One region of the Cellulosimicrobium sp. E-16 genome, then DNA from elsewhere that is predicted to be linked to it. Evidence: riboswitches for the same ligand, from Rfam matches in the RefSeq annotation. Region 1 holds a riboswitch; the other holds the start of a gene.
What was found. A riboswitch is a leader RNA that binds a small molecule or an ion and turns the genes downstream of it on or off. The one in region 1 is predicted to bind S-adenosylmethionine.

Region 1 (10,707 bases):
GTTCGGCGGCATGTCCGTGACGGACGCCTACGGCCCCGCGGACGCCGTCGAGGCGGAGGCCGTGCTGCGCCGCGCGCTCGAGCTCGGCGTCACGCTCGTCGACACGGCCGACGTCTACGGGCACGGACGTAACGAGGAGCTCATCGGGCGCGTGCTGGGAGCCCACCGTGACCAGATCGTCCTCGCGTCGAAGTTCGGGCTGCCTCCGGCCGACGGCCATCCCGACGGCCGTCGCGTCGACGGGCGCCCCGAGTACGTGCGCTCCGCGATCGACGCGAGCCTGCGCCGCCTCGGTACCGACCGGCTCGACCTGTACTACCTGCACCGCATCGACCCGCAGGTCCCGGTCGAGGAGACCGTCGGGGCGCTCGCCGAGCTGGTCGAGGCGGGCAAGGTCCGGACGATCGGGCTCTCGGAGCCCTCGGCGGCGACGGTGCGCCGCGCGCACGCCGTCCACCAGATCACCGCCGTGCAGAGCGAGTACTCGCTGTGGACGCGCGACCCGGAGGACGACGTCCTGCCGACGCTGCGCGAGCTCGGTGTCGGGTTCGTGCCGTTCTCCCCGCTCGGGCGCGGCATCCTCACGGGCACCGTCGACGCGACGGACGGCTTCGCCGAGGACGACGTGCGCCGCGCCCACGCCCGCTACGCGGGCGAGGCGTTCGAGCACAACCGCGGCCTGGTCCGCTCGCTCGAGCAGCTCGCCACGGAGCGCGGCGTCACGACGGCGCAGCTCGCCCTCGCGTGGCTCCTCGCCCAGGGTGACGACATCGTCCCGATCCCCGGCACCAAGCGCCTCGCGTACCTCGAGCAGAACGTCGCGGCGGCCGCGGTCGAGCTCACCCCGGACGACGTCGCGGCGATCGGAGCGGCCATCCCGCGCGGGGCCGTGGAGGGCGTGCGCCACCCGCAGCCGGACCTGCTCGCGGGATGAGCGCCGACGCCGTGGCCGTGCCCGCGACACCCGCGCCCCTACCTGACGAGGCGGGCGCCCGCCGCCGGCTCGCCGTGCACTGGTTCCTGCCGACCTCGGGCGACGCGCGCGGCATCGTCGACGGCGCGCACGCCAAGGACACACCCGGCCGGGCGACCGGGTTCCGCGCGCCGTCGCTCGACTACCTGGAGCAGGTCGCCGTCGCGGCCGACCGCCTCGGCTACGAGGGCGTGCTCACACCGACGGGGACGTGGTGCGAGGACGCGTGGCTCGTCACGTCCGCGCTGATCCGCAGTACGCAGCGGCTGAAGTTCCTCGTCGCGTTCCGGCCCGGCCTCGTCTCGCCGACGCTCGCGGCGCAGATGGCCGCGACGTTCCAGCGCCTGTCCGGCGGGCGGCTGCTCCTCAACGTCGTCACGGGCGGCGACGAGAACGAGATGCGCCGGTTCGGCGACTGGCTCGAGCACGACGAGCGGTACGACCGCACGCGCGAGTTCCTCGAGGTCGTGCGCGGCGTGTGGGACGACGCGCCGCTCTCGTACGAGGGCGCGCACTACCGGATCGCCGACGCCCGGACCTCCGCTCCGCCGGACCCGCGCCCCGAGATCTTCTTCGGCGGGTCGTCGGAGGCCGCGCTGCCCGTCGCGGCCGCCCAGGCCGACGTCTACCTCACGTGGGGCGAGCCGCCCGCGCAGGCGCGCGAGAAGATCGAGCGCGTGCGCGAGCTCGCCGCCGCGCAGGGACGCACGATCCGCTTCGGCGTGCGCCTGCACGTCATCACGCGCGACCGGTCGGCCGACGCGTGGGACGTCGCGCAGCGGTTCCTCGACGACCTCACGCCCGAGCAGATCGCGGGCGCCCAGCGGCTCCTCGGCTCGTCCGGGTCGGTCGGGCAGCAGCGCATGGTCGTGCTGCACGGCGGCGGTGACCTCGCGGCCACACGGCGCGCGCGCGACCTCGAGATCCACCCCGGGCTGTGGGCGGGCGTCGGGCTCGTGCGCGGCGGCGCCGGGACGGCGCTCGTCGGGAGCCACGAGGAGGTCGCCGACCTGATCGAGGAGTATCGCGCGGCGGGGTTCGACGAGCTCGTCCTGTCCGGCTACCCCCACCTCGAGGAGGCGTACTGGTTCGCGGAGGGCGTCCGCCCGCTGCTCGACGCGCGCGGTCTCACCGCTCCCGCCGCACGCACCGGCGGCGCCGCTTCACGCACCCATGCCGTGCCGTTCTGAGCCGGTTCCCGACCCCGTCGGCGAGGTGCGCGCGAAGCCATCGGGTGCCCCCGGGCAGCCGGGACGGCGCGCCCGGACGCCGACGAGCGCCAGGACGAGCTGGGCGACCCAGAGCAGCAGGGCCGCGGGGGCGACGACGGCGCTCGCGGTCTCCGTGGCCGCACATCCCGGGGGCACGGGACGTCCACCGGCACCGGCTGGGTGGAGAACAGGAGGAAGCCGACGGGAGCGCCGCGACCCACAGGGCCACGCTCACGAGGCGCCGCCGTCCGGGGATGGAGCGCGACCCATGGCCCGCGGCGTCCTGCGGACCTAGACTGGAGAGGTCCGGTGGGTCTCCCCGCGCAGAGGTCGGCTCCGATGTCGTGGCTGCTGATGGTCTGGTGCGCGACGGCGTGCACGGCCGCCGCCGCGTGGTGGGTGCTGCGCCGCGCCGGCCGGCCCCCGAGCCACCGGACGACCAGCAGGCCGCACCTGCTGCGCCGGCGCCCGACGCCCCCCGACCCGCTCGCGACGCTCGCGCTCCAGGTGCGGCTGAGCGAGCTCGCGGCGGAGATGCGGCGGATCGAGGCGGACCCGGACGTCTTCGCCCGCGCCCACCACTACCTCGCGGTCCAGGGTGCGTACGACGCGCTGCTGCGAGAGGCGTGCCGGCTCACCGGGCTCTCGGTCGAGGACGCGCCGCTTCGGGCGGGGTTCCGGACGGGCGACGACGAGCGGTTCCGCGAGGAGCTCGAGCTGAGCGCGCGCGGCTGGAGCTGGTGACCGGTCCACCCGTGAGGGGCGGCACGGGACGGGCGAGGGGCCCGACGGCGGTGCGTCCGCCGTCGGGCCCCTCGCCCGTGGTGCCCGTCGCGTGCGCTCAGAGCGCCGAGTGGTCCCCGATCCGGTGGTAGGTGCGGTCGTGGTAGACGAGGGGGGACGGCGTGCCGGCCGCCTCGCGGCGGGGGCCGGCGCCCCTGCCGACGCTCGACGAGAGCGCCCGCAGCGAGACGAGGTACGAGTCGCCGACGGGCGTGCGCTGCACGACGCGGCCGCGGACCCAGGAGAGCGCGCCGTCGACCACGGGCTCACCGGTGTCGAGGCGGGACCAGCCGCCGTCGGCGAACCGGTCGATGCCGCTCGTGGCGAAGCGTGCCGAGACGTCGTCCTGGTGGTCGGCGAGGAAGCTCACCGTGAGCGTCCGCGCGGCGGAGACCGCGGGCCACGACGACGACGTCGACGCGAGCGAGAACGCGAGCAGCGGGGGCGCGGCCGAGACGGAGATGACCGACGTCGCGGTGAACCCGACGAGGCGGTCGTCGTGCTCGAGCGCGATCACGGCGACCCCGGCGGGGTGGCCGCGGAACACGGACTTGTACTCGTCGGGGGAGAGCTGCGGCTCGTCCTGCTCCGCCAGGAGGGCCTCCAGGTGGGTGAGCTCGGCGGTCATCGGGCCACCCCCGCGAACGCGTCGGCGACGGCCTGGTCGGCGGGCGCCGGGCCGTCCGCGGGGAGGGGGGTCGCGGCGCGGCGCAGCGCGTCGCCCTCGCGGGCGAGCCACACGTCCACGACCGGGCCCAGGTCCGCGAGCTGCGGCTCGGTGACCGTGAGGGAGCGGGTCGGGACGACGGCGCCGAGCTCGACGAGCACGGGCCGCAGGTGCACCTCGCCGACGAGCGCGTGGGCGGGGTTGCCCGACACGACGAGCGGCACGACGACGACCCCCGCGAGCCCGTCCGGGCCGTACAGGTCGAGGAACGCCTTGAGGAGCCCGGTGTAGGACGCCTTGTAGACCGGCGTCGCCACGACGGCGACGGTCGCCGCGGCGAGCCGGTCGCGCGCGGCGTCCGCCGCGGGGCGCTCGGGGCCGAGGATCTCGGTCGCGAACGTCGCGAGGTCGATCGTCGAGACGTCGGTCGCCCCGATGAGGGCCGCGACGCGGTGCGCCACGGTCTCGGCGGCACCGAGCGTCCGCGATCCGGGGCGCGGGTTGCCGGAGACGGCGAGGACCGTCGGGGAGGGGGAGCGGTGGGTCATGTGTACCTCGCAGTAGTCGTCGATCACGCTTGCCGCGCGGCCGTCCCGCGGGTGCGGGGCCGGTCGTGCGCGGCCTGGTCATCTCCCGGAGCACCCCGCCGTGACAGGGGGTTGCCGACCAGCGAGCCGGGGCTTGGCGCTGGTGCTCGTGACCTGGGGACGGGTATAGCAACGGCTCCATGAAAACTGCACCAGATCGATCGGGTTTCTCAGTGGGTGGACGGTTGTGTCGTCCGTGGGGGACCTGCGCGACGTCTCCGGGTGGGCAGGGAGTGAGACGGCGGTACGGGAACTTCTGGCACAGGCGTACCGTCAGCAGGAGTTTCCGCCCAGACGAGGAGTACCCATGGACAGCCGACTGCAGTCCGTCTACGACGAGGTCCTGCGTCGCAACCCCGGCGAGGCCGAGTTCCACCAGGCCGTGCGCGAGGTCTTCGACTCGCTCGGCCCCGTGCTGCGCAAGCACCCGCGCTACGTCGAGGCGGCCGTCCTCGAGCGCGTGTGCGAGCCCGAGCGCCAGATCATCTTCCGGGTCCCGTGGGTGGACGACGCGGGCCGCGTGCAGATCAACCGCGGCTTCCGGGTCGAGTTCAACTCGGCGCTCGGCCCGTACAAGGGCGGCCTGCGGTTCCACCCGTCGGTCTACCTCGGGATCGTCAAGTTCCTCGGCTTCGAGCAGATCTTCAAGAACTCGCTCACCGGTATGCCGATCGGCGGCGGCAAGGGCGGGTCGGACTTCGACCCGCGCGGCCGCTCCGACGGCGAGGTCATGCGGTTCTGCCAGTCGTTCATGACCGAGCTGTACCGGCACATCGGCGAGAACACCGACGTCCCGGCCGGTGACATCGGCGTGGGCGGCCGCGAGATCGGCTACCTGTTCGGCCAGTACAAGCGGATCACCAACCGCTACGAGTCCGGCGTCCTCACGGGCAAGGGGATCTCGTGGGGCGGCTCGCTCGTGCGCACCGAGGCGACGGGCTACGGCACCGTGCTCTTCGCGCAGAGCATGCTCGAGACGCGCGGGCAGGAGCTCGACGGTCGGCGCGTCGTGGTCTCGGGCTCGGGCAACGTCGCGACCTACGCGACCGCCAAGGCCCAGCAGCTCGGCGCGAACGTCGTCGCCTTCTCCGACTCCTCCGGCTACGTCGTGGACGAGGCGGGCGTCGACCTCGACCTGCTGCGCCAGGTCAAGGAGGTCGAGCGCGGCCGCGTCGCCGACTACGCGGCCCGTCGCCCGGGGGCCCGCGTCGTCACCGACGGCTCCATCTGGGACGTGCCGTGCGACGTCGCGCTGCCGTGCGCGACGCAGAACGAGCTCGACGAGGGTGCGGCCAAGCAGCTCGTCGCGAACGGCGTCGTCGCGGTCGCCGAGGGCGCCAACATGCCGACGACGCCCTCCGCCGTCGCGCTCCTCCAGGAGGCGGGCGTGCTGTTCGCGCCCGGCAAGGCCGCGAACGCCGGCGGCGTCGCGACCTCGGCGCTCGAGATGCAGCAGAACGCGTCGCGCGACTCGTGGTCGTTCGAGTACACGGAGGAGCGGCTCGCGCAGATCATGGCGGGCATCCACGACCGGTGCGTCGAGACGGCCGACGAGTACGGCGCGCCCGGCAACTACGTGCTCGGCGCCAACGTCGCGGGCTTCACCAAGGTCGCCGACGCGATCCTCGCCCTCGGCGTCATCTGACCGTCGTCTACCCTGGCCGACGGCCGCCGTCGCGCACGCCGCGCGACGTGACGGCCGTCGGACCGGACGACGGGAGAACGCAGTGACGACCACCGACCCCGAGGGCCCTGCCGTGCGCGCGGGCCGCGACGTCGTGCTCGAGCTCGCGGTGCAGGACCCGGAGGGCGTCCGGGTGGCCGCCTCCGTGGGCGCCCGGCGGGTCGAGCTGTGCGTCGGCCTGGGCGCGACGGGCGGGCTCACGCCGAGCGCCGGCCTCGTGGAGGCGGCCGTCGTGGCCGCCGCCGACGCCGCGGGCGGTGGGCCTGCCGTCGAGGTGCACGTCCTCGTGCGCCCGCGCCCGGGAGGGTTCGTCCTCTCGGCGGCTGACCTCGACGTGCAGGTCCGCGACGTCCGGGCCGCGGTCGCGGCGGGTGCGGCGGGCGTCGTGGTCGGCGCGCTGACCCCGGACGGCGTCGTGGACGTCGCCGCCGTGCGCGCCCTCGTCGAGGCGGCTGACGGCCGCGAGGTGACGTTCCACCGAGCGGTCGACGTCGTCGCAGACCCGCTCGCGGCCCTCGACGCGCTCGCCGGCGCGGGCGTGGTGCGCGTGCTCACGTCGGGTGGCGCCGCCCGCAGCATCGACGGCGTCGAGCGCCTGCGCGCCATGTCGGCGCACGCCCGCGGACCCCTGGGCCGCCGCGTCCAGGTCATGGCCGGCGGGGGAGTGCAGCCCCGGGACGTCGGCGCGCTCGTGGCCGCCGGCGTGGACGCCGTGCACCTCTCCGCGAAGCGCGTCGTCGCGGACGACGCCGGTCCCGGGGGTGGTGGGGACGCCGGCTACGAGGTCACGGACCCCGAGGTCGCCGCGGCGGCGAGCGCGGCGCTCCGCGCCGCGCGGTAGCGACACCCTTCCGCTCGCGGGCGCCCGCGAACGCCTGCTCGACGCCGACGACGCCACGTCTCGACGTCGCCCGACCGGCCGGTCCCCGCCACGCGGGGGCCGGCCGTCGCCCTTCCCGAGCACCGCCGCAGTCGGCCATGTCTCAGTTAGGTAACTTTCCTGTCCTATTCGTCTGCGACCCAGGATCGATTAGTTAGTGTTCCTGCCACACGCCCCAGGGCGCCACGACGAACGACGCGAGGACGCGTCGTCCATGCGAAAGGACCGATGATGATTCGAAGCACGGCGCGCAAGCGTCTGCTCACGGCGGTTGCGCTCGTGACCGGCGTGACTCTCCTGGCCGCGGGCTGCTCCGGTGGCGGCAGCAACGGTGACGGCGACGAGGGCGCGAGCGGGGGCCGCACGCTCAACGTGTGGGCCGGGACGCAGACGCCGATCGTCGCGAACTTCAACCCGTACTCGCCGAACCCGCTGCACGCGGCCAACGGCGCGATCTACGAACCGCTCTTCTACTACAACAAGGCGCAGGCCGGCCCGCCGGAGCCGCGCCTCGGCGAGTCGTTCGAGTGGTCGGAGGACGGCACCGAGCTCACGGTGAAGCTCCGCGAGGGCGTCAAGTGGACCGACGGCGAGGACTTCGACGCCGACGACGTGGTCTTCTCGCAGACCAACGAGGCCGCCCAGCGCGACTTCGTGATCTCGGTCGAGGCCGTCGACCCGTACACCGTGACGTGGACGTTCGACTCGCCGCAGTTCACGTCCGAGGTCCAGCTCCTCGGCACGTCGCTCGTCGTGCCGGAGCACATCTGGTCCGAGGTCGACGACCTCGTGACGTTCGCGAACGAGAACCCGGTCGGCACCGGCCCGTACAAGGCCGACGCCGTCACCGAGGCCGCCTACACGGTCGTCGCGAACGAGGACTACTGGGCCGGTGCCCCGAAGGTCAAGAAGGTCCGCTACCTCGGCATCGACGCGAACCAGAGCGCCGAGGACCTCATGACCACCGGCAAGGTCGACTGGACCGCGATGTTCGTCGCGGACCCCGACCGCATCACCGCGGACGGCCGCCTGAGCATGATCAACACGCCGCAGGACCCGACGACGATCTACACGTGCGTGTCGGTCGACCTCGGCTGCACCGGCCCGCAGACCGACGTCGCGGTGCGCCAGGCGATCAACCTCGCGATGGACCGCACCGAGATCAACGAGAAGGCGTTCGCCGGTCTCGCCGCGGAGGCGTCCCCGACGTTCGCGCTGCTCGGTCGCGACGACCGCTGGATCTCGCCCGACGTCGAGGCGGAGAGCCCGCAGACGGCCGACGCCGCGGCGGCGTCGAAGGTCCTCGAGGACGCCGGCTACACCCAGGGCGCGGACGGCATCTACGAGAAGGACGGCCAGAAGGTCGAGCTGACCCTCATCACGGTCGACGGCTGGAACGACTACAACGCGGTCGGTGACCTGCTCGTCGAGCAGGCGAAGGCAGCCGGCATCGCGATCGTCCACAACAAGGTCACGCAGCAGGAGATGTCGGACGCGCGCGTCGCGGGCACCTACCAGCTCATGGTCGGTGGCATCACGGGCCCGTCGCTCGACGACCCGTTCAGCATCTACCGCCAGTGGATGACGACGGACTACACGCGCCCGGTCGGCGAGGTCATGGAGTCCGGCCTCTTCAACTACGTGCGCTACACCAACCCGAAGGTCGACGCCGCGGTCGAGGCGGCCGCCTCGACGAACGACGAGGCCGCGAAGCAGGAGCAGTACGCGGTCATCCAGGAGGAGATCGTCCGCGACCTGCCCTACATCCCGGTGGTCGTGAACGCCTCGCAGACGTTCATGGACACGAAGGACTTCACGGGCTGGCCGACCGAGGACGACCTCTACGCCTTCCCGCCGTCGTGGAGCACGGTCTCGCTGGGCGTCGTGCTCTCGAAGCTCGAGCCGACGAGCTGATGCGACCGCGCCGAGGAGGAGGACCGGGGAACGAGGAACACGCATCATGAGGTACTACGCACGACGGATCACGTTCTACGTGATCACCCTCTGGGCAGCGGTCTCGCTGAACTTCCTCATCCCGAAGCTCATGCCTGGTGACCCCAAGCAGATCTTCATCGACAAGTTCCTGCGCAAGGGCGGCGAGCTGACGCCCCAGATGCAGAACAGCATCGACCTCCTCTTCGGCGCGGACGGCGACGCCTCCCTGTGGGACCAGTACGTGGACTACTGGGGGCGTCTGTTCCAGGGAGATCTCGGGATCTCCATCACCTACTACCCCCAGCCCGTCACCGAGCTGATCGGCCAGGCCCTCCCCTGGACGGTCGGGCTCGTGGGACTCGCGACGATCATCTCGTTCGTCCTGGGTGTCGGGCTGGGGGCGTGGGCCGGCTGGAAGCGCGGCACGTGGGTGGACAGCATCATCCCCGCGTCCACGCTCCTCCAGGCGGTGCCCTACTTCTGGCTCGCCCTCATCCTCGTCTCGGTCTTCTCGGTCTCGACCGGGTGGTTCCCGCGGATCGGCAGCTACGACATCTTCGGTTTCGACAACGGCCCCGAGTGGTCGTGGGCGTTCGTCGGCAGCGTGATCTACCACGGGTTCCTGCCCGCGCTGACGATCGTGCTGTCGTCGGTGGGCGGCTGGCTGCTCGGGATGCGCAACATGATGGTGTCCACGCTGTCCGAGGACTACGTCACGACGGCCGAGGCCAAGGGCCTGCGCCGCATGCGGGTGGCGATCACCTACGCGACCCGCAACGCCGCGCTCCCGTCGTTCGCCGGGTTCGGCGTCGCGCTCGGGTTCGTCGTGGCCGGGTCGGTCGTCATGGAGCAGGTCTTCAGCTACCCGGGTCTGGGCAAGCTCCTGTTCAACGCGGTCCAGGCGAGCGACTTCGCGCTCATGCAGGGCACGTTCCTCGTGATCACGCTCGCCGTGCTCGCGGCGAACTTCCTCATGGACATCATCTACGGATTCATCGACCCGAGGGCGCGCGCCAATGTCTGACAACACCCGCGACACGGAGATCGTGACCCCCGCCGCCGACGCGGCCCCCGCCGCCACGGTCGTGGTCGACGGCCTCGCGCCGGCGACGACCACCGAGGGGATCGTCCCGGACGTCCGGGACGTCCCCGCGGCGCTCGACCAGGACGCCCCGGCCGCGCCCGCCCGCCGTGGCCTGCGCGCGATGCTCCCGCGCCGGTCCGGCAAGCTCACCGCGGGGATCGTCCTCGTGGTCGGCATCCTGCTCTTCACGTTCGTCGCGCCGTTCTTCACCCAGGACCCGCGCTCCACGGCGAACGCGCGGTTCCTGCCGCCGAGCGCCGAGCACCTGCTCGGCACCAACCACATCGGGAACGACATCTTCGCCCAGGTCGCGTACGGCGGGCAGGGCTCGCTGATGGTGGGTCTCGTCGCCGGCGCGATCGCGCTCGTGCTGTCGATCGTGTTCGGCATCGTCGCGGGCTACCGCGGGCGGTTCACCGACGAGGCCCTCTCGCTCGTCACGAACATCATGCTCGTGATCCCGGGCCTGCCGCTGATCATCGTCATCTCGGCCTACCTCCAGACACGGTCCCTCATCATCGTCGCGGTGATCCTGGGGCTCACGGCCTGGCCCGGTGCGGCGATCGTGCTCCGCATGCAGGCGAAGTCGCTGCGTGCGCGCGACTACGTGTCCGCGGCGCGCGTGGCGGGCGAGAAGACGCCGCGCATCATCCTCGTGGAGATCTTCCCCAACCTCCTGCCGCTCCTCACGGCGCAGTTCCTGGGCGCGGTGCTCCTCGCGATCCTCGCCGAGGCGGGGCTGTCGTTCCTCGGGCTCGGTCCGTCGGGCTCGATCACGTGGGGCACGATCCTCAACCAGGCGAGCGCCAACAACGCGCTGAGCCTCGGCATGTGGTGGTGGTTCGTCCCGCCGGGGCTCCTCATCGCGCTCTTCGGCTGCGGGCTCGCGCTCATCAACTTCAG
Region 2 (10,707 bases), 910 kb from region 1:
GGGGTCAGGACCCCGGTACTACCTCGCGGACTGCGGTACTACCTCGCGAGGCTCGCGCGGACCGCCCTCGCTGCGGCGACGAGGTGCTCGAGCGACGGCACGGTCTCCTCGTAACGGCGCGTCTTGAGCCCGCAGTCGGGGTTGACCCAGACGACCTTCGGGTCGATCGACTTCACGGCGAGCTCGAGCAGCTCCGTGACCTCCTCCGCGGAGGGGACGCGCGGGCTGTGGATGTCGTAGACGCCCGGCCCGATGCCGCGCGCGTACCCGGCGTCGCGCAGCTCCGGCACGATCTCCATGCGCGAGCGCGCCGCCTCGACCGACGTCACGTCGGCGTCGAGGCCGTCGATCGCGCCGATGACCTCGCCGAACTCCGAGTAGCACAGGTGCGTGTGGATCTGCGTCGCCGCCTCCACGCCCGACGTCGCGAGCCGGAACGAGCCGACCGACCAGTCGAGGTACGCGGGCTGGTCGTCCTTGCGCAGCGGCAGCAGCTCGCGCAGCGCGGGCTCGTCGACCTGCACGATCCCGATGCCCGCGGCCTCCAGGTCCGCGATCTCGTCGCGCAGTGCGAGGCCCACCTGGTTCGCGGTGTCGCCGAGCGGCTGGTCGTCGCGCACGAACGACCACGCGAGGATCGTCACCGGTCCGGTGAGCATGCCCTTGACCGGCTTCTCCGTGAGCGACGCCGTGTACGCGGACCACTCGACCGTGATGGGCTCCGGGCGCGTGACGTCGCCCCACAGGATCGGCGGGCGCACGCAGCGCGACCCGTACGACTGCACCCAGCCGTTCGCGGTGACGGCGAACCCGTCGAGGTGCTCGGCGAAGTACTGGACCATGTCGTTGCGCTCGGGCTCGCCGTGCACGAGCACGTCGAGGCCCAGCTCCTCCTGGAGCGCGACGACGCGCGCGATCTCCTCGCGCATCGCGACCGTGTAGTCCGCGTCGGAGAGGTCGCCCCTGGTCCACTGCGCACGGGCGCGGCGGATCTCCGGGGTCTGCGGGAACGACCCGATGGTCGTCGTCGGCAGCGGCGGCAGGTTCAGGCGCTCGTGCTGCGCGGCCGCGCGCTCGGCGTAGTCGCCGCGGGCGAAGTCCGCGTCGGTCAGCGCGGCGGCACGCTCGCGCACCGCGGGCACGACGACGCCGCTCGCCTCGACGCGCGACGCCACGGCCGCGCGGGACGCCTCGATCTCCGCCGCGACGGCGTCGCGACCCTTGGTGAGCGCGCGGGCGAGCGTCGCGACCTCGCCGACCTTCTGGTCCGCGAACGCGAGCCAGTCGCGCAGGCGCGGGTCGAGCGTCGTGCCTGACGTGGTGCCCGGCTCGGCGAACGTCTCGTCCTCGACGTCGTGCGGCACGTGCAGCAGCGACGTCGACGTGCCGACCGAGACCGCGCCGGCACCCAGTCCCTCGACGGCGTCGACGACCTCGAGCTTCGCTGCGAGGTCCGCGCGCCACACGTTGTGCCCGTCGATCACGCCCGCGACGAGCGTCTTGCCGGCGAGGCCGGGGACGCCGCCGTCGGCCGCCGTAGGGACGGCGCCCTTGACGAGGTCGATCGCGATCGCGTCGACGTCGGTGCCCGCGAGGAGCGCAAGCCCGTCCCGGGCCGCTCCACCGGCGGTCTCGGCACTGGCCTGGAGCGCGCCGAACGGCGCGGCGACGAGGATCGCGGGCCGCGCGTCCTGCGCCGAACCCGGGTTCGCGGCCGGGTCCGCGGACGAGTCCGGCGCAGACCCCGGGTTCGGCACGGGGCGGAGGTCGGTCGCGAGGGCGCGGTACGCCGACTCCACCGCGGCGGCGAGGTCGGCGAACGGCACGTCGACCGAGTCGGTGACGAGGATCGGCTCGTCGAGCTGCACCCACGGCGCGCCCGCGGCGGCGAGCGCGCGCAGCAGTTCGGCGTAGGCGGCGACGACGTCGTCCAGGCGGTCGAGAGGCGAGTACCCGGCGGGGGCGTCGTCGGCGGCCTTGGACAGCGCGAGGAACGTCACGGGCCCGACGACGACGGGCCGCGTCACGACGCCGGCCTCCTTCGCCTCGACGAACTCGCGCACGACGCGGTCGTCGACGAACCGGATCGGGGTGTCCGGGCCGATCTCGGGCACGAGGTAGTGGTAGTTCGTGTCGAACCACTTGGTCATCTCGAGCGGAGCGTCGTCACCCTGGCCGCGCGCCACGGTGAAGTAGCCCGCGAGGTCGAGGCGCCCGGCGTCGTCGGTGAGCGACGCGAACCGCGACGGGACCGCCCCGAGGAGGACCGCGGCGTCGAGCACCTGGTCGTAGAAGGAGAACGACCCGGGGACGGACGCGTCGTCGGCGCCGAGGCCGAGGTCGACGAGCCGGCGGACGGTCGCGAGGCGCAGCTCGCGGGCCGTGGCCTCGAGCTCCTCGGCCGACGTCTTGCCGGCCCAGAACGCCTCGACGGCCTTCTTGAGCTCACGACGACGCCCGATGCGCGGGTAGCCGAGCACGGTGCCCGCGGGGAAGCCGACCTGAATCTGGGTAGGGGAGGGTACGGAAGTGGCCATGATCGAAACCTCTTGCTGGTCCGGAGGACCGGTCAGACGGGCGTGCCGTGCGTGGCGGCGCTCGTCGTGGGCAGGGAGGTGCCGGTGACCCACGGCCCGCTGGCCAGGTCCGGGACGAGCGGGGCGGCGGCAGCGCTGGTGCTGCCCCCGGTCCCGCGCGACCCGCCGCCGAGGTGGACACCCTCGAGCAGGTCAAGAGCGGCGCGGTGCTTGTTGAACGTGTACACGTGCAGACCGGGCGTGCCCGCGTCGAGGACGCGCTGCGCGAGGTCCACGGTGTACGCGATCCCGTAGGCGTGCTGCGCCTCCGGGTCGGGCAGGGCGTCGAGCGCGTCCAGCAGGTGCTGGGGCGCGCGCACGCCCGTGAGCTCCTCGACGCGGCGGAGCCGCGCGGGCTCCGTCGTGGGCAGCAGCCCGGCGAGGATGGGGATCGTCACGCCGGCCGCGCGGGCCTCGGCGACGAAGTCGGTGTACGACGACGCGTCGTAGAAGAGCTGCGTGATCGCGAAGCTCGCGCCGGCCTGCTGCTTCTGCCACAGGCGGCGCACCTCCTGGCTCCGTGTGGTGCCGGCGGCGGGGTTGCCGTCGCAGAACGTCGCGACGGCGATCGTCAGCGGGCGGGCGGCGCCACGCAGGGCGGCGGCCGGGTCGGACGCGCAGCGCGACGCCTCGACCTCGCGCAGCAGCGCGACGAGCTCGGTCGACGACCGCACGCCGTCGGGCGCGGGCTGCCAGTCCGGCTGGTCGCGCGGCGGGTCGCCCCGCAGCGCGAGGAAGCTGCGCACGCCCTCGTCGAGGAAGTCGTTGATGACTTCCTCGACGTCCTCGCGCGACGCACCGACGCACGTGAGGTGCGCGATCGGCAGCACGGGCGTGCCCTGGAGCAGGCGACCGACGACCTGGCGCGCGGTCGCGCGGTCGGTGCCGGCCGCCCCGTACGTCACGGACACGAAGTCGGGGTGGGTCGCGACGAGACGGCGTGCCGTCTCCCAGAACTTCGGCGCCGCGTCCGGGCGGCGCGGGGGCATGAGCTCGAACGAGACCGTCGGACGGGCCGCGCCGCCGTGCGCCTGCCCGACGGCGTCCGCGACGCTCACGGCGTCGTCCCGACCGGGGTGCGTGCGTGCGCGACCGCCGTCGGGCACGGGCTGCCCTGACGGTGCGCGAAGGATGCCTCTGAGACCATTAGTCGCTCCATCGACCCTGGCGTTAGCACCTTTGTCCTCGGGAGGCTTCCGTCGGCGGGTTGCTGCGGTGTCGTCGAGCCAGGACTCTCGACCGCTCTGGATGGTTGCCACGATCCTACGGCCCATCCGACATGCGGTCGAGCGTGCCCGCCAGGTGAGATGTGCCGTGGTCCGTGCCGAGCGGTCGACGCGAGGGGCGCGCACCTAGGGTGGGACCCGACCGCCCTCTGACCCTGTCCCACCCAGGAGCCCGCCGTGTACGCCACCCCGACCCGCCCCATGACCCAGGACGAGCTCGACCGGATCTGCCGGGTGTGGGCCGACTGCGGCAGCGACGACCCGACCGACCGGTGGCTCGAGCTGTGGGACGGTGGCGACGCCGACGACCACCCGGAGCAGCGCGACGCGATCGTCGCGATCGCGCGGGAGGTCGGGCTGGACGCCGCGGTCGAGGACGGCGTGCTCCGCGTGCAGAAGACGCAGCAGCTCCACGACGAGATCGGCGCGCGCTGGATCTGACCAGGTCAGAGCCCCTGCGCTACAGATCTCACGCTTTCTACGCTAAATATCTCAGGCCCCGCACCGTCGTCAACGGCGCCGGAGCTCCGGGACGTGCAGGCGTCGGAGGAACCGGTCGGTGCGCAGCGGTGGGCCGTGGCGGTCGAGCAGGGACACGACGACGACGGTCGCCGTCGCGAGCGGGATCGTCCACGCCGCGGGCTGGGCGAGCAGGGCGCGCACGACGCCGGGGATGCCCTCCGCCGTCGTGCCGGACGTGCCGGCCCCGTAGCCGGCGGCGACGAGCGCGGACGACGCGAGCAGCGCCGTCGCGCACAGGACGGACCCCACGACCATCCCCGCCACCGCGCCGCGCGCGGTGAGGCCGCGCCACCACACGCCGAGCAGGATCACCGGCGACAGCGCGGAGGCGGCGAACACGAACACCGTGCCGACGCTCGTCACGAGGCCCTGCGGGATGGTGACGAGCGCGAACGCGAGCGGGATGAGCGTGCACGCGACCGCCGACCACCGGAACGACCGCACGGTCCCGCCGAACAGGTCCTGGCTCACGACGCCCGCGAGCGCCACGACCAGCCCCGACGACGTGCCGAGGAACGCCGCGAACGCGCCGGCGACGACGAGGGCCGCGAGCAGCTCGCCGCCGAGCCCGGGCACGAGGCGGGTCGGCAGCGTGAGGACGACGGTGTCGGCGACGCCGGGCGCGGCGAGGTCGGGTGCGACGACCCGCGCGACGAGCCCGAGCGTGCTGGACACCATGTAGAACACGCTGATCATCACGAGCACGACGACGGTCGTCCGGCGGGCCGAGCCGCCGTCGGGCGAGGTGTAGAAGCGCACGAGGACGTGCGGCAGGCCGGTCGTGCCGAGCAGCAGCGCGAGCAGGAGCGACACGGTCGCGTACGCGTCGAGGCCGCCGGGGCCGGCGTCGTGCGGGAAGACCGCCGCGGGGTCGAAGGTCACGGTGGCGCCACCCGGCTCGAACGCGCCGCCCAGCGCCATGAGCACGAACACGAGGGGCAGTGCGAGCGCCGTGAGCTTGACCCAGAACTGGAACGCCTGGACGAACGTGATGGAGCGCATGCCGCCCGCCGCGACGACCGCGCTCACGACGACCGCGATCCCGACCGACCCGACCCACGGCGGGACGGGCGCGACGCTCGTGATGACGAGCGCCGCGCCATGGAGCTGCGGCACCACGTAGAGCCACCCGATGACGAGCACGAGGACGCTCGTGACGCGGCGTGCGACGACGGAGTCGAGGCGGGCGTGGACGAAGTCGGGGATCGTGTACGCGCCGCTGCGGCGCAGCGGGCCGGCGACGAACAGCAGGACGAGCAGGTAGCCGGCCGCGTACCCGACGGGGAACCAGAACGCCTCGGCGCCGGAGAGCAGCACGAGCCCCGAGAGGCCGAGGAACGTGCCCGCGGACAGGTACTCGCCGCTGATCGCCGACGCGTTCCACACCGGGCGCACCGTGCGCGACGCGACGAAGAAGTCGCTCGTGGTGCGGGAGATGCGCAGGCCGTAGAACCCGATGAGGCCGGTCGCGAGCAGGAGCAGACCGATCGCGACGAGGGGCAGCGCGCTCACGGGGCGTCCGCCTCGTGGGGGACTGCCTCGTCCGGGCCGGCCTCGGCGGGCCCGACCGATCCCTCGGCGAGGGCGCGGTACCGGCGCTCGTTGCGCGCCGCCGCGACGGCGAACACGACCGCGAACGCGACGATCACGGGGTAGAAGCCGTACGCGTGCACGAGCCAGGGGAGCGGGACGCCGAGGATCACCACGGCGTCCAGCGCGGGCACCGCGCTCATCGTCACCGTGAGCAGCGCGACGACGGCGAGGAACGAGACCACGCAGGCGAGCCCGAGGCGGAGCTGCGCCCGGACGAGGCCGCGCGTGTAGTGGGCCACGTCGTCGTCCGGCTCCTCGGGGCGACCTCGCGGGGTGCCCGACGGCGGCCCGGCGTCGGTTCGCGCGTCCGTCGACCGGACGCGCACGCGCTCGGCGGGCGGGGTCGGGCCGGTGTCGCTCACGACGGTCCCCGGTGCGGGCCGAGCAGCGCCTCGCGCACCGCCGGGACCATGCGGCGGCTCACGGGGACCTCGTGGCCCGCGACGACGAGCGCGGGCTGCGCCCCGCCGAACCGCGCCGCGGTCACGGCGGCCCGGTCCACGAGGTACGACCGGTGGACGCGCAGGAACCCGGCCGAGGCCCACCGCTCCTCCAGGTCGGACAACGGCTCGCGCACGAGGAACTGCTCGGTGTCCGTCACGAGCCGCGAGTAGTCGCCCTGCGCCTGCACCCACCGCACCGCGCTGCGGCGGACGAGGCGCGTCGTCGTCCCGACCGTCACGACGAGGGTCTCGTCCTCCGGCACCTCGGACCCCGCGCCGGACCCCACGGCCGGGGGAGCGGCGCTCGCGGGCGTCGACCCGGCGTCCGGCGCGGCCCCGCCGGCGCGGCCCGCGCGGTCCGCGACGCGCTCCACGACCCGGTCGACGGCGCGCGTCAGGCGCTCGCGGCGCACGGGCTTGAGCACGTAGTCGACCGCCTCCACGTCGAACGCCTCGAGCGCGCGGGCCTCGTCGGCCGTGACGAACACGACGGCGGGCCGGTCGGCGAAGCGCGAGAGCGCGCGGGCGAGGTCGAGGCCGGTCAGTCCGGGCATGTGGATGTCGAGGAACGCCGCGTCGACCGTGCGCGAGGAGAGCTCGCGCAGCGCCTCCGAGCCGGTCGCGACCCCGAGCACTGTCCGCACGCGCGGGTCGCGCCGCAGCAGGGCGACGAGCTCGTCGAGCACGGGGCGCTCGTCGTCGGCGACGAGCACGTCGAGACCGACGTCGGTGCCTGGGTCCCTGGTCTCGGAGCCGGGGGTCGGCGGCTGATCGGGCGTCCGTCCCGGGGTCCGTCCGGGTGTCGGGTCGGTTCCGGTCATGGCACGCTCACCTCCGTCTCGTGCAAGGGCTGGGACCGCGGCACGCGCAGGCGCACGAGCGTGCCGGAGCCGGGCGCGGTCTCGATGTCGAGCGCGTGGTCGTCGCCGTAGAGCTGGCGGACGCGCCGGTCGACGTTGCGCAGGCCCACGTGCTCGCTCCCGCGGGACGTGAGGAGCTCGCGCACGACGGTGGGGTCCATGCCGACGCCGTCGTCCTCGACGGTGATCTCCGTCTGGGTGCCCTCGTCGCGCGCGGTGATGACGATCGTCCCGCCGCGCTCCCGGGGCTCCAGGCCGTGCCGGACCGCGTTCTCGACGAGCGGCTGCACCGACAGGAACGGGATGACGGTCGTCAGCGACTCGGGCGCGATCTGGAGGGTCACGGCGAGGCGCTCGCCGAACCGGGCGCGCTCGAGCTCGACGTACGAGTGGATGGAGCGCAGCTCGTCCGCGAGGGTGGTGAAGTCGCCGCGGCCCCGGAACGAGTAGCGCGTGAAGTCGGCGAAGTCGAGCACGAGGTCGCGCGCCCGCTCCGGGTCCGTGCTGATGAACGACGCGATGGCGCCGAGCGCGTTGTAGACGAAGTGCGGGCTGATCTGGGCGCGCAGCGCGCGCAGCTCGGCCTGCGCGAGCGCGGTGCGCGACGCCTCCAGCTCGCCGAGCTCGAGCTGCGCGGAGCACCACTGCGCGACCTCGCCCGTCGCGCGCACGAGCGGGGGGCGGACCGTGCCCGCGAACGCGACGACGACGCCCGCGACGCGACCGCCCGCGACGACCGGGGCCCCGACGGCGTCCGCGACGTCGCCACCCTCGTGCCCGGTGGCCCCGCTCTCGACGTGCCGCCGGCCGGTGGCCAGCACGCGCTCGGCGACCCGGCGCGCGTCGGGCTCGAGGGTCGTGCTGCCGTCGAGCGCGACCGCGCCCTCGGCGGTGACGACGGCGAGCGCGTCCGCGCCGAGGAGCTGGCGCAGCGAGCGGGCGGCCCGGCCGACGTCGTCGCCGTCGAGCCCGCCCCGCAGGTGCGTCGCGGCGCGCGACGCGAGGTGCAGGGTGCGGAACGTGGCGCGGTCCGAGTCGCTCCCGAGCTCGCGCGACCCGCGCGCGAGCCGCCAGGCGAGCACGAGCCCGAGGGTGAGCAGCACGCCCACGACGAGACCGGCGACGGCGCCGGCGAACACGGGCCCGGACATGCAGCGATCGTAACCAGCGACGCGTCGTCTCCCGCCTCCGCCGCCAGGTAAGGTGAGGCAAACCTACTCGTGATGAAGGAACCCCTGTGCCGATCTCCCGGACGACATCGTCCAGCCTCCGCGCGCGCCGCGGCGCCCTCGCGGGTGCCCTCGTGCTCGCCTCCGCCCTGCTCGCCGCCTGCTCGTCGGGGCCGGTGGAGCCCGCGCCGACCGCGACGGTGGACGCCACCGCCGCGGGGTACGCCGTCGAGCACGCGCGCGGGACCGCCGAGCTCGCGTCGGCGCCGCAGCGCGTCGTGACGCTCGAGCCCGTGGAGACGGACACCGCGGTCGCGCTGGGCGTCGTCCCGGTCGGCGCCGCCGTGCTGAGCGTCGAGGCCGGCGTGCCGGCGTACCTCGGCGAGGACGCGCAGGCGATCGAGGTCGTGGGCACGGTGCCCGAGCCGAGCCTCGAGGCCGTCGCCGCGCTCGAGCCGGACCTCATCCTCGGCACGGAGTCGCGCCACGCCGACCTCTACGACCAGCTCGCGGGGATCGCGCCGACGGTGTTCATGGCGACGCAGACCGACCCCTGGCAGGAGAACGTGCTGCTCGTGGGCCGCGCGCTCGGCCGCGAGACCGACGCCCAGGCCCTGCTGGACGCCTACGACGAGCGGTGCGCCCAGCTCCAGGAGGACTACGACGTCTCCGGGACGGCTCAGCTCCTGCGCCCGCGCGACGGCATCGTGTCCGCCTACGGCCCGCGGTCGTTCGCGGGCAGCACGCTCGAGTGCGTCGGGTTCTCGACGCCGGAGCAGGACTGGGGCGAGGACATCTCGGTCGACCTGTCGCCCGAGCGCGTGACCGAGGCCGCCGCCGACCTCGTCCTCGTCTCGGCAGCCGACCCGGCCGACCCGGCCGCGGTCCCGGCCGAGATCCCGCTCAACGCGGGGTCCTTCCCCGACGTGCGCGTCGTCGACCAGTCGTCCTGGATCAGCGGCGTCGGCCCGCTCGGTGGCCAGGCCGTGCTCGACGACCTCGAGCAGTTCCTCCAGGACCGTGCTGGGTCCTGACCGGCCGGCCGGGTCCTCGGCCACGGTCGGGAGCCCGCCCGGGAGCACGGTGGGGAGCGCGGCGGGGTGCCGGTTCCACCGTTCGCCCAACGTCCTCTTCCCGACGACGGTCGCGCGCGTGCACGACGTCGGCCCGTGCCTGGTGCGCGTGACGCTCGCCGGCCCGGACCTGGCGGGGTGCGCCGACGTCGGGCTCGACCAGCGCGTGAAGATCCTGCTCCCCGGGCCGGGGGCGGACCTGCTCGCGCGGCGTGCGGGGCTCGCGGTCGAGAGCGCGTGGCGGCGCGAGTGGTCCGCGCTCGACGACGTCGAGCGACCGGTGATGCGCTCGTACACGCCCGTGGCCGTGCGGCCGCAGGACGCCGAGGTGGACCTCGACCTGTACCTGCACGAGCCCGCCGGACCCGCGAGCGCGTGGGCACGCCGCGCGGCGCCCGGGGACCGGGTGCTGCTCTCGGCGCCGCACGCGCGGTTCGGCGTGACCGACCACGGCACCCAGTGGGACCCGGGGCCCGACGTCGCGCACGTGCTGCTCGTCGGTGACGAGACCTCGGCGCCGGCGGTGCGCGGCATCCTCGCGAGCCTGCGTCCGGACGTGCGGGCGCACGTGCTCGTGGAGGCCGACGACCCGGCCGACGCGCCGGTCGGCGACGTGCCCGGGGCCGTGCGCGTCGAGCACGTGCCCCGGCATCGCCGTCGGGCCGAGCGGGCCGTGCTGGGCGCGGTCCGGGACTGGGCCGCGGAGCACGGCCGGTCCGCGGCCGACGCGGGTACCGGCTTCTACGCGTGGTGCGCGACGGAGAGCGCCACCGTCGCGCGGGTCCGCGCCGAGCTCGTGGCGGCGGGGATCGAGAGGTCGCGCGTGCACGCGCAGGGCTACTGGCACGACCGGGCCCGGCGTCGACCTTCGCCGGACGGCGGCGCGGCGCGAGCCTGAGGACCGCCCGTGTCCTCCGGGGCGCCCCTCGCGACGCTCAGACGAAGATCGTGACCAGGACGACGAACAGCACCACGAGGACGAGGAGCGTGCCGAGCCCGACGAGCAGGCCGAGGGCGACCGGGTGCGCCTGCGGCCAGGGCACGAGCCGCCGGTCGAACGCGCGGAGCCGGGCCGGCGTGACCGGCTGGTGCCAGGGTGTGAGCGGGACGCCGCGGCGCGCGAGGTCGAGCGCGACGGTCGAGAGCTGGTCGCGGTCCCACATCTGCCCGACGAGCAGGAGCAGCCGCTTCGTCGGGCCGAGGACGATGAGGTGGTGCGTCGCCCCGGACATGCCGAACGCCATG

Region 2: it holds a riboswitch for S-adenosylmethionine, as region 1 does, so the genes downstream of both, ACN9MS_RS19575 (methylenetetrahydrofolate reductase) here and ACN9MS_RS03370 (NADPH-dependent FMN reductase) in region 1, are expected to answer to the same signal.

What each region holds. Positions count from the first base shown of each region.
Region 1 covers NZ_CP183974.1:757,975-768,681, forward strand. Annotated here, with positions in the region: gene ACN9MS_RS03350 (aldo/keto reductase) at 1-934, shown strand, start outside; gene ACN9MS_RS03355 (LLM class flavin-dependent oxidoreductase) at 931-2,163, shown strand; gene ACN9MS_RS03360 (hypothetical protein) at 2,524-2,928, shown strand; gene ACN9MS_RS03365 (flavin reductase family protein) at 3,026-3,595, opposite strand; gene ACN9MS_RS03370 (NADPH-dependent FMN reductase) at 3,592-4,182, opposite strand; SAM riboswitch class IV at 4,203-4,336, opposite strand; gene gdhA (NADP-specific glutamate dehydrogenase) at 4,529-5,866, shown strand; gene ACN9MS_RS03380 (copper homeostasis protein CutC) at 5,949-6,746, shown strand; gene ACN9MS_RS03385 (ABC transporter substrate-binding protein) at 7,017-8,699, shown strand; gene ACN9MS_RS03390 (ABC transporter permease) at 8,746-9,744, shown strand; gene ACN9MS_RS03395 (ABC transporter permease) at 9,737-10,707, shown strand, end outside.
Region 2 covers NZ_CP183974.1:4,446,786-4,457,492, reverse strand. Annotated here, with positions in the region: gene metE (5-methyltetrahydropteroyltriglutamate--homocysteine S-methyltransferase) at 39-2,537, opposite strand; gene ACN9MS_RS19575 (methylenetetrahydrofolate reductase) at 2,570-3,565, opposite strand; SAM riboswitch class I at 3,729-3,831, opposite strand; gene ACN9MS_RS19570 (hypothetical protein) at 3,980-4,243, shown strand; gene ACN9MS_RS19565 (cation acetate symporter) at 4,313-5,836, opposite strand; gene ACN9MS_RS19560 (heavy metal transporter) at 5,833-6,279, opposite strand; gene ACN9MS_RS19555 (LytR/AlgR family response regulator transcription factor) at 6,276-7,181, opposite strand; gene ACN9MS_RS19550 (sensor histidine kinase) at 7,178-8,371, opposite strand; gene ACN9MS_RS19545 (ABC transporter substrate-binding protein) at 8,458-9,423, shown strand; gene ACN9MS_RS19540 (siderophore-interacting protein) at 9,542-10,360, shown strand; gene ACN9MS_RS19535 (hypothetical protein) at 10,398-10,707, opposite strand, start outside.